2 linked regions of the Rhodopseudomonas boonkerdii genome follow. The protein of the gene in region 1 interacts with the protein of each later gene in a pairwise test. Links are inferred from orthologs where the notes say so. Each region holds a gene or a part of one and is shown on either strand. Other genes may lie near its edges.

Region 1 (5,223 bases):
CGATTTCGGTTCCCAGCCCGAACCGCGTGCAAGTGCGCCGAAGCGCTCGATGCTATATTTGTAGCTGCTCTCGGTGTGGATGCTCTCACCGGCGCGGAAATTGAAGCTTTGGCCGAGCAGATGCACCGTCTGCGGTTTCTTGGCGATCAGGTGCATCTCGATGCGGTGGCGCTCCTTGTTGTAGATCGCGCGATGTACGAAGGCCCCGAGGTCGAAGTCGCCACCGAGTTCGCGATTGATCCGCACCAGCACGTTCTTGTTGAATTCGCCGGTGACGCCGGCGGCATCATTATAGGCAGCCTGCAAAATGCGCTCGTCCTTTTCGAGGTCGATGCCGATCAGCATCAGGGCGCCCTTGCCGAGGATCGCGCGTGCCGAACGCAGGAACGCGCATGCTTCGTGCGGATCGAAATTGCCGAGCGTCGAGCCCGGGAAGAATCCGACCTTCGGCATCGCCGCCACCTCGTCCGGCAGCGAGAAGGTCGTGGTGAAGTCTGCATTCACCGGCAGCACGCTCAGCGCCGGGAAATCCTTGCGCAATTCTTCCGCCTGACCGGCGAGGAAGTCGCCGGAAATGTCCACCGGCACATAGGCGCCGAATGAGCACTGTTCGAGCAGCAGCCGCACCTTGGTGGTGGCGCCGGCGCCGAATTCGACCAGTGCCGCGTCCTCCGGGATGATCGAGCAGATATCCTTGCCGCGAGCTCGCAGAATGCCCAGTTCGGTGCGCGTCGGATAATATTCGGGAAGCTTTGTAATTCGCTCGAACAATCGAGAGCCCGCTTCGTCGTAGAAATATTTGGGCGAGAGTTTCTTCGGTTGCTGCGACAGGGCTGCGGTGACGTCGGCAGCGAAACTGGACGTGGCCGGGTCGACTTCCACGGCAGCCAGAGGGGCGTGAACGTTCATGACTCTCTCCTCAACGCGGTCGCATCCAATGCGATGGTGATGAAATCAGTTGCCGTAATCTGCGAGACGCAGGCCGGTGAACTGCCAGCGATGGTGGGGATAGAAGAAGTTGCGATAGGTGACGCGGCTGTGACCCTCGGGCGTCGCCAGCGACGAGCCGCGCAGCACATACTGGTTCACCATGAACTTGCCGTTGTATTCACCGAGGGCGCCCTCGGCGGCACGGTAGCCGGGATAGGGAGCATAGGAGCTGCGCGTCCATTGCCAGACGATGCCGTAGGCATCGTTGAGACTGTTTGCGCGAGCGGCAACTTCCCATTCCATCTCGGTCGGCAGATGCTTGCCGCTCCAGCGCGCGAAGGCATCGGCTTCGTAATAGCTGACGTGGCAAACGGGTGAGTCGGGATCGATTGTCTGCAGACCGCCCAGCGTCATGATCCGCCATTCGCCGTCGATCTTGCGCCAGTGGCCGGGCGCCTGCCACTCCTCGCGTGCCGCGGCGGCAAAGCCGTCCATCAGCCACAGCGCGGCCTTGTCATAGCCGCCGTCATCCATGAAGGCACGCCATTCGCGATTGGTGACGAGATTGCGCGCGAGTCTCACGGGACCGACGAGGGCACGGTGTGCAGGCTTCTCGTTGTCGAAATGGAAGCTGTCGCCTTGATGGCCGATGGTATGGATGCCTTCGGTCAGGGTGGTCCATGCGTCGCTGCTGCGCATTGAACGCGGGAAGCGCCAGTCGGCGTCGTAGGCCGGCGGAATCGGGTTCTGCGCGAAGGCGTGTAGAATGTCGGTGTACATCAGCTCCTGATGCTGCTGCTCGTGGTTCATGCCGACTTCGAGCAGCGGGACCAGCGACGCGAGCTTGTCCTCGCTTGCGGTGTCGACGAATTTCACGACGGCGTCATCGACATGGCGACGATAGGCGGTGACCTCATCGGCCGAGGGCCGCGTAAGATGGCCGCGCTGGGCACGTGCGTGGCGGGGACCTGCGGAGACGTAATAGGAATTGAACAGATAGGCGTAATCGGGGTGGAAAACCTTGTAGCCCGGCTGATGTTCTCCAAGCAGAAATTGCTCCCAGAACCAGGTCACATGTGCACGGTGCCACTTGGCCGGGCTTGCGTCGGGCATCGACTGGATCAGCTGATCTTCCGGAGTCAACGGCGCGGCACGGCGCTCGGTCTCATGACGAACCGTCAGAAACGCATTGCTGAACTGTTTGGCGAGGGCGCCGGCCTGGAGGATCGGGGCTGCGTGCTGGGCGGATGCTGTTGGCGTCACGAAAGTCTCCGATTTTGAGGAGAACGTCAGTCTTCCCGATGGGTTCCACGGAACGGGTTTGTCCTAGATGGGGCCTTCCAAACGGGATGAAAGGCTTCCCATCATATAAATCCGCTCTTCCGCCGCCTGGACAAGCTGCGGAAAAGCGACCAGAGGGCTGCGCGGCTAGCCGGAAATGCCCGCCCAACCGGGCTTTCGGCTTGGGATGCGAAACGGTTTCGGTTACATATATGGGCAGGCGAGGGCCGCTGCGCCGAACGGGCAGGCAGCGATCAGGCTGCGAGCAAGGACGCGATCATGAGCATTGAGCAATTCATCGAGAACGAAGTGAAGACCAACGACGTGGTGCTGTTCATGAAGGGCACGCCGCAGTTTCCGCAATGCGGTTTCTCGGGCCAGGTGGTCCAGATCCTGGATCACGTCGGCGTCGGCTACAAGGGCCTCAATGTTCTCGAATCCGCTGAACTGCGTGACGGCATCAAGGTTTATTCGAACTGGCCGACCATTCCCCAGCTCTATGTGAAGGGCGAATTCATCGGCGGCTGCGACATCGTCCGCGAGATGTTCCAGGCCGGTGAGCTGCAGAGCCTGCTGGCCGAGAAGGGCGTGATCGAAGCCCAGGCGTCGGCCTGATCTTCCAACGACAAATCGGCCCGGTGACGCTGGACGTGATCGTGGCCGACATCACCACGCTCAGCGTGGATGCCATCGTCAACGCCGCCAATGAAACGCTCCTTGGCGGCGGCGGCGTGGATGGCGCGATCCACCAGGCCGCCGGCCCGGAGCTTCTGGCCGCATGCCGCCTGCTGGGCGGCTGCGCCACTGGCGATGCCAAGATCACCCTTGGATACCGTTTGCCCGCCCGCCATGTGATCCACACGGTCGGCCCGATCTGGCATGGTGGCCAACAGGGCGAGGACGCTGCGCTCGCCTCGTGTTACCGGCGCTCGCTCGCGCTTTGTGAGGCGAGCGGGCTGGCGACGGTGGCCTTCCCGGCGATCTCCACCGGCGTCTACGGCTTCCCCGCCAAACGTGCTGCGGGCATTGCGGTACGCGCGGTCGTCGAAACGGTGTCGAAAACACCCGGTATTCGCACGGTCACCTTTTGCTGTTTTTCCGAGCCATCTGCCGGATTGCATCGCAGCACGCTGGCTGGCGTTGCGCCTCTTGTTTGAGACCGGTGCGTCGCTAGACTTCGCGCTGTCTGGTCACGAGGATCTGCAATGGGGCGACGGGATGTGATGCGCGCACTGATCGCCGGCGCGATATTTGCGGCTGGTGCCGCTGCATTCCTATTTCAGACCTTCGCCGTAGCCGAAGACCGCTTCGCTTCCGAAGGCACTTTCGATATCCCTGCCGGCGCGCATTTCTCCCAGGAGAAGCTCAACGCGATCGACGTTTTCTTCAAGACGCAGATCGACAACGGCAAGATCCCGGGCGCCATCGTGCTGATCCAGCAGCATGGCAAGCCTGTCTATGAGCGCTTCTTCGGCGTTCGCGATCCCGACACCAAGCAGCCGATGACAGCGGACACGATCTTCCGTCTGCATTCCATGTCGAAGCCCATTACCTCATTTGCGGCGATGATGCTGGTGGACGAGGGCAAGCTGAAGCTCGACGATCCCGTCTCGACATACATTCCGTCCTTTGCGAAGGCCAAGGTCGGGGTCGAAAAGACGCTGGAGAATGGCGAGAAGGCGCTGGAGATCGTGCCGCCAAACCGGCCGATCACCATCCGGGACCTCCTGCTCCACACGTCGGGCATCACCTACGGTTTCTATGGCAACAGCCTGGTCCGTCGCGCCTATGGCAATGCCGATATCTACAATGGCGATTTCGACAACAAGGAGTTCGCCGATCGCATCGCGCAACTGCCGCTGGAATATCAGCCCGGCACCATGTGGGACTACGGACACTCCACCGACATTCTGGGCCGCGTGATCGAAGTCGTGTCGGGCAAGACGCTGCTCGGTTTCGAGGAGGAGAAGCTGCTCAAGCCGCTCGGCATGACCTCGACCGGTTTTTACGTGAAGGAAAAGGCGAAAGAGGCGCTGCTTGCCAAGCCGATGGGATGGGACAGCGATTTCCGCACGGGACGGCAAGGGCGCCCCGAAACTTATCGAAAATGGGAGTCCGGCAGCGGCGGCATGGTCTCGACCCTGTCCGACTATCGCAAATTCGCGCAGATGCTGCTGAACGGCGGTGAATATGACGGCAAGCGTTATCTGAGCCCGGTGACGTTCAAGGACATGACCACCGATCACATCGGCAAGGGCAGTGGCATTGCGCGCGACTATCTCTATTTCCCCGGCGACGGCTTCGGATTCGGTTATGGCTTTGCCGTGCGCACCGATGCGGGCAATGCCAAGCCGCCGCCGCCGGGATCGCTCGGCGAGCTGAAATGGGACGGCGCGTCCGGCTGTTATTTCATCATCGATCCCGTGCAGGACTTCTTCATGATCCTGCTCGAACAGACGCCCTCGGAACGCCAGCGCATCCAGCGCTCGCTCAAGCTGCTCGTCTATGAAGCGCTGGAGAAATAGCGCCGTTGCGCTCATGTTGCTGGCGCTGTTCGGTGCCGGCACCGATCGCGCTGCGGTGCCAATCGCGCGCGCCGAGAAAGCACAAGCTGTCGCGCGCGAATTTTCGCCCGACAAACTTCTCAAGCTCGACGATTACTTCCTCGGCATGGTGGCCGAGCGGAAGATCCCCGGCGCGGTGGTGCTGGTGCAGCAGCATGGCAAGCGCGTTTATTTCGACACATTCGGCAATCGCGACAGCGGCCATCCGATGACGGCGAATTCGATCTTCCGACTGTATTCGATGAGCAAGCCGATCACCTCGGTTGCGGCCATGATGCTGGTCGAAGATGGCAAGCTCAAGCTTGATGATCCCCTGTCGACATACATTCCGGCATTTGCCAAGGCCAAGGTCGGGCTGGATGCGACCGGCGGCGATGAGCACGCCAGTTTCGGGCTGACTCCGCTGCGGCGTCCGATCACAATCGCCGATCTGCTGAAGCATACATCC
Region 2 (4,163 bases), 1.2 Mb from region 1 along the record:
CACCGGCCGACAACACGGCCGAGGTGAGCAGCGCGCGAACGAGCGTGCGATTGATCAAGATGAAACTCCGCAGCCGGCTGAAACCGACACCCCAACGAATAAAGACAAATTTGTCCTTATTCATTTCGAAATATTAGCCTTAAGGCGCCCTGCTCGCAACACAACCACCCGTGAGGGCCCGGTTCCATTCGGGCGATGGTGAAAAGAGATTGAAGATTCGACGACGGGCGGAATTGCGGCGGAGGATCGACGGACGGAGCAGATGGTTAATTGGAAGTATGGGTGCGCCCGAGGCCACTTCCGCAGTCCCTCATGGTGAGGAGGCGCGCAGCGCCGTCTCGAACCATGAAATGGCATGGCCCGGCGCTCTTCGGCCATCCTTCGAGACGCCGCTACGCGGCTCCTTAGGATGACGGGCGGAATGGGTGGCGAGGCCACCCGAAGGCAGAGCCTAAGCCCGGATAACCGTCTTCAAGTAGTTGTAAGCCTTGATGACTTCGATCAGGCGATCTTCCGTGGAGCGGTCGCCACCGTTGGCGTCCGGGTGGTGCTGTTTGACCAGCGCCTTGTACTTGGCCTTGACGTCGTCCAGCGTCGCCTCGGCGGTCAGGCCCATGACCTGGAGCGCCTTGCGCTCGGCATTCATGACCTTGCGCGCTTCGGGCTTCGGCGCTTCCGCCTGAGCGCGGCGGCGACCACGGCCGAGGCCATTCATCTCATCGAACATGGAGAATGGATCGACGGCGCCGTCGAGATTGGCCGCGCCGGTCTTGCCTTTGCCCTTGGTGCCATTAGCGCCCATTTTCCAGGTCGGACGGTGGCCCGTCAGCGCGTCCTTCTGGTAACTGGCAACGGCATCCGGGGCCATGCCCTGGAAGAAGTTGTAGCCCTGATTGTATTCGCGGACGTGATTCAGGCAGAAATGCCAATATTCCTTGTCCTGCGCACGGCCCTTCGGCGCACGATGGGGGCCCTTGTTCTTGCATTCGGGCCACTCGCACATCACCGACGCCTCGCGGGCAGCGGCTTGCTGCTTCGCACTCAGCTTGTTCGGCTTGATACGGATGCTGTCGAAGAATTTGGATGAGTCGATGGGCATGGCTGACTTTGACTACGCAACGCACAAAGCTTCAAGTCTTGACATTCGGATTACCCTCACAGGCCCTCCACGAGGGAGATACCACCCCTGCCGGCCGACATGACATCACGATTGCGGCCCCCCGCCCGAGCGGCTAAGCCGGTCATCATGACCATGAAAGATAACATCACAAAGAAGCTGACGGAGGCTTTCTCGCCCCACAGCCTAACCGTGACCGATGAGTCGCATCTGCATGCCGGTCACATGGGCCACCGTCCCGAGGGTGAAACCCATTTCAGGGTCAATATTGTGTCGGAGGCCTTCGAAGGGAAGAGCCGGATCGACCGGCACCGGATGATCAATACCCTGCTGGCTGCGGAACTCGCCGGAACCGTGCATGCGCTCGCAGTGAAGGCACAGACGCCGGGGGAGGCCTAATATTCGTCATTCCGGGGGGCGCCACAGGCGCGAACCCGGAACGACGCAACAGCGTCACTTCTTCAGCGACGTGATCGCTTCCAGCACATTCGGCTTCAGCCCTGCCCCGCCATTGTCGATGTGCTCGAAGATCTTCTTCCGCATGCGCGGGTCCCAGAACTTCTTGATGTGCTCGGCGATGCCCGCCACGGCCTTGTCATGACCCTGGCTGTTGAAGAAGTCGCCGATCTGGTTGGCCATGTAGATCAGCCGGTCAGGCGACGAAGTGTGCACGTGGGTGTCCATTGTCTTGTCCCGAAACGCCCGCGGTGACGCGGTGCGGATGTGTGAAAACCTCGAAACCGTCGCTACGCGCGATCGCGGCGAGCGTGATGCCCGCAGCTTCGGCCAGACGGATGGCAAGCGCAGTGGGCGCGGAAACGGACACCATCAGTGGCGCACCGATGGCAGCGGTCTTCTGCACCATTTCGACGGAGACACGGCTGGTGAGCAGCACCATGCCCTGCCCTGTATCGATCCTGGCTTGCGCCAGCGAGCCCGCGAGCTTGTCGAGCGCATTGTGGCGACCGACATCCTCGCGCAGCGCGACGATACCGTGATCCGGCGTCCAGAATGCCGCCGCATGCACGGCGCGCGTCTCGATATTGATCTTCTGCAACGGCGCAAGCGCATCCACTGCCGTCATGATCTGACCGAAAGTGAATGAGCCACCCGCTCCGACCACCGCAGCTGGTTTTACCGCTTCGGTGATCGAGTCGATGCCGCACAATCCGCAGCCCGTCGGGCCTGCAATCTGCCGACGCCGCGCGCTGATGCTTTCTGCCTTGTCGGAGGATAGCCACATGCGCAGCTCGACACCATCGTCGAATTCGACGGCCTCGAAGCTTTCGATCTCGCCGATGTCTGCAACCACCCCCTCACTCAGGCTGAAGCCATAGGCGAAGTCCCGGTAATCCTGCGGCGTTCCCATCATGACGGCATAGGTCCCGCCGTTATAGGTGATCGCCAGCGCAGTCTCTTCAGGTACGGCGCGCAGCCCCTCGCTGACGCCGTGACGGCGCCAGACTTTTCGGGCAGCTTTGCGAACCGGCTCAAACATGGATTATTCGGCGGCCTCCAACGGCGCAATCCGGCGCGACTGGCGGGCCTGCTCCTCATATTCCTTCTGCCATTCCGACGGACCGTTCGAGGGCGAGATCTGCACCGCCGTCACCTTGTATTCCGGACAATTGGTGGCCCAGTCCGAGAACTCCGTGGTGATGACATTGGCCTGCGTGGTCGGGTGATGGAAGGTCGTATAGACCACGCCCGGCGCCACACGCTCGGTGATGAGCGCACGCAGGGTCGTCTCGCCGGCACGGCTCTGCAGCCGCACCCAGTCGCCATCGCGGATGCCGCGCTGTTCGGCATCGTGCGGATGCAGTTCGAGCCGATCTTCCTCGTGCCAGACGACGTTATCGGTGCGGCGGGTCTGCGCGCCAACATTGTACTGACTGAGAATGCGGCCGGTGGTGAGCAACAGCGGGAAGCGCGGACCGGTGCGCTCGTCCGTCGCTACATATTCGGTACGCATGAACTTGCCCTTGCCACGCACGAAGCCATCCATGTGCATGATCGGCGTGCCCAGCGGCTGCTTCTCGTTGCACGGCCACTGCACCGAACCTTCCTTTTCCAGCTTCTCGTAGGAGACGCCGGCGAAAGTCGGCGTCAACGCCGCGATCTCGTCCATGATCTGGGACGGATCGGTATAGTTCATCTCGAAGCCGAGCGCCTTGGCGAAGCCCAAGGTGACTTCCCAGTCTTCCATGCCGTTCTTCGGCGACATCACCTTGCGCACGCGCTGGATGCGACGTTCGGCGTTGGTGAAAGTGCCGTTCTTCTCCAGGAAGGTCGACCCCGGGAAGAACACGTGGGCGTAGTTGGCGGTCTCGTTGAGGAAGAGATCATGCACGATGACGCATTCCATCGACGACAGCGCCGCGACCACATGCGAGGTGTTAGGATCGGACTGCAGGATGTCTTCGCCTTGTACATAAAGGCCCATGAAGGTGCCTTCGGTAGCGGCGTCGAACATGTTGGGGATGCGCAGGCCCGGCTCCGGATTGAGCTTCACGTTCCACATCGCCTCAAACTGCTCGCGCACCGCATCACCGGCGATGTGGCGATAACCCGGCAGTTCGTGCGGGAACGAGCCCATGTCGCAGGAGCCCTGCACATTGTTCTGGCCGCGCAGCGGATTCACGCCGACGCCGGGACGGCCGATATTGCCGGTCGCCATGGCGAGATTGGCGATGGCGATGACCGTGGTCGAACCCTGGCTGTGTTCGGTGACGCCGAGGCCGTAATAGATCGCGCCATTGCCGCCGGTGGCATAGAGACGGGCGGCCGCACGCAGTTCCTTCGGATCGACCCCGGTCTGGACGGCGGTGGCTTCCGGGCTTCGCGAGGGTTCGGCAACAAAGCTCGCCCAGTCCTCGAACTCGCTCCAGTCGCAACGCTCACGCACGAAGGTCTCGTTGACCAAGCCTTCGGTGACGATGACATGCGCCATCGCCGTAAGCACGGCGACATTGGTGCCGGGCAGCAGCGGCAGATGGTGCTGAGCCTCGATATGCGCCGAGCGGACGATGTCGGTGCGGCGCGGATC

What was found. Proteins that work in one complex are often made in the same cells at the same time.
Region 2: the proteins of grxD (region 1) and E0H22_RS04745 interact in binary tests that used the Escherichia coli proteins (3 or more experiments, as listed by UniProt). The link is inferred for Rhodopseudomonas boonkerdii from one-to-one orthologs.

Annotation. Positions count from the first base shown.
Region 1 is NZ_CP036537.1:2,227,029-2,232,251, forward strand. The notes cover bases 1,399-4,158. They hold grxD (Grx4 family monothiol glutaredoxin), read left to right. Parts: upstream 1,399-2,490; coding sequence 2,491-2,826; downstream 2,827-4,158. Other genes in these bases: egtB (ergothioneine biosynthesis protein EgtB), read right to left, coding at 1,399-2,193; E0H22_RS10275 (O-acetyl-ADP-ribose deacetylase), read left to right, coding at 2,826-3,368; E0H22_RS10280 (serine hydrolase domain-containing protein), read left to right, coding at 3,417-4,158. Outside these bases: egtD (L-histidine N(alpha)-methyltransferase), read right to left, coding at 1-909; more of egtB, read right to left, coding at 955-1,398; more of E0H22_RS10280, read left to right, coding at 4,159-4,736; E0H22_RS10285 (serine hydrolase domain-containing protein), read left to right, coding at 4,717-5,223. UniProt on the Escherichia coli protein: Monothiol glutaredoxin involved in the biogenesis of iron-sulfur clusters.
Region 2 is NZ_CP036537.1:1,017,611-1,021,773, reverse strand. What follows is about bases 29-2,881. They hold E0H22_RS04745 (BolA family protein), read left to right. Parts: upstream 29-1,246; coding sequence 1,247-1,516; downstream 1,517-2,881. Other genes in these bases: fdhF (formate dehydrogenase subunit alpha), read right to left, coding at 2,619-2,881; fdhD (formate dehydrogenase accessory sulfurtransferase FdhD), read right to left, coding at 1,770-2,615; E0H22_RS04740 (formate dehydrogenase subunit delta), read right to left, coding at 1,571-1,801; E0H22_RS04750 (J domain-containing protein), read right to left, coding at 452-1,099; E0H22_RS04755 (L,D-transpeptidase family protein), read right to left, coding at 29-58. Outside these bases: more of E0H22_RS04755, read right to left, coding at 1-28; more of fdhF, read right to left, coding at 2,882-4,163. UniProt on the Escherichia coli protein: Transcriptional regulator that plays an important role in general stress response. Has many effects on cell morphology, cell growth and cell division. Acts by regulating the transcription of many genes, including dacA (PBP-5), dacC (PBP-6), ampC and mreB.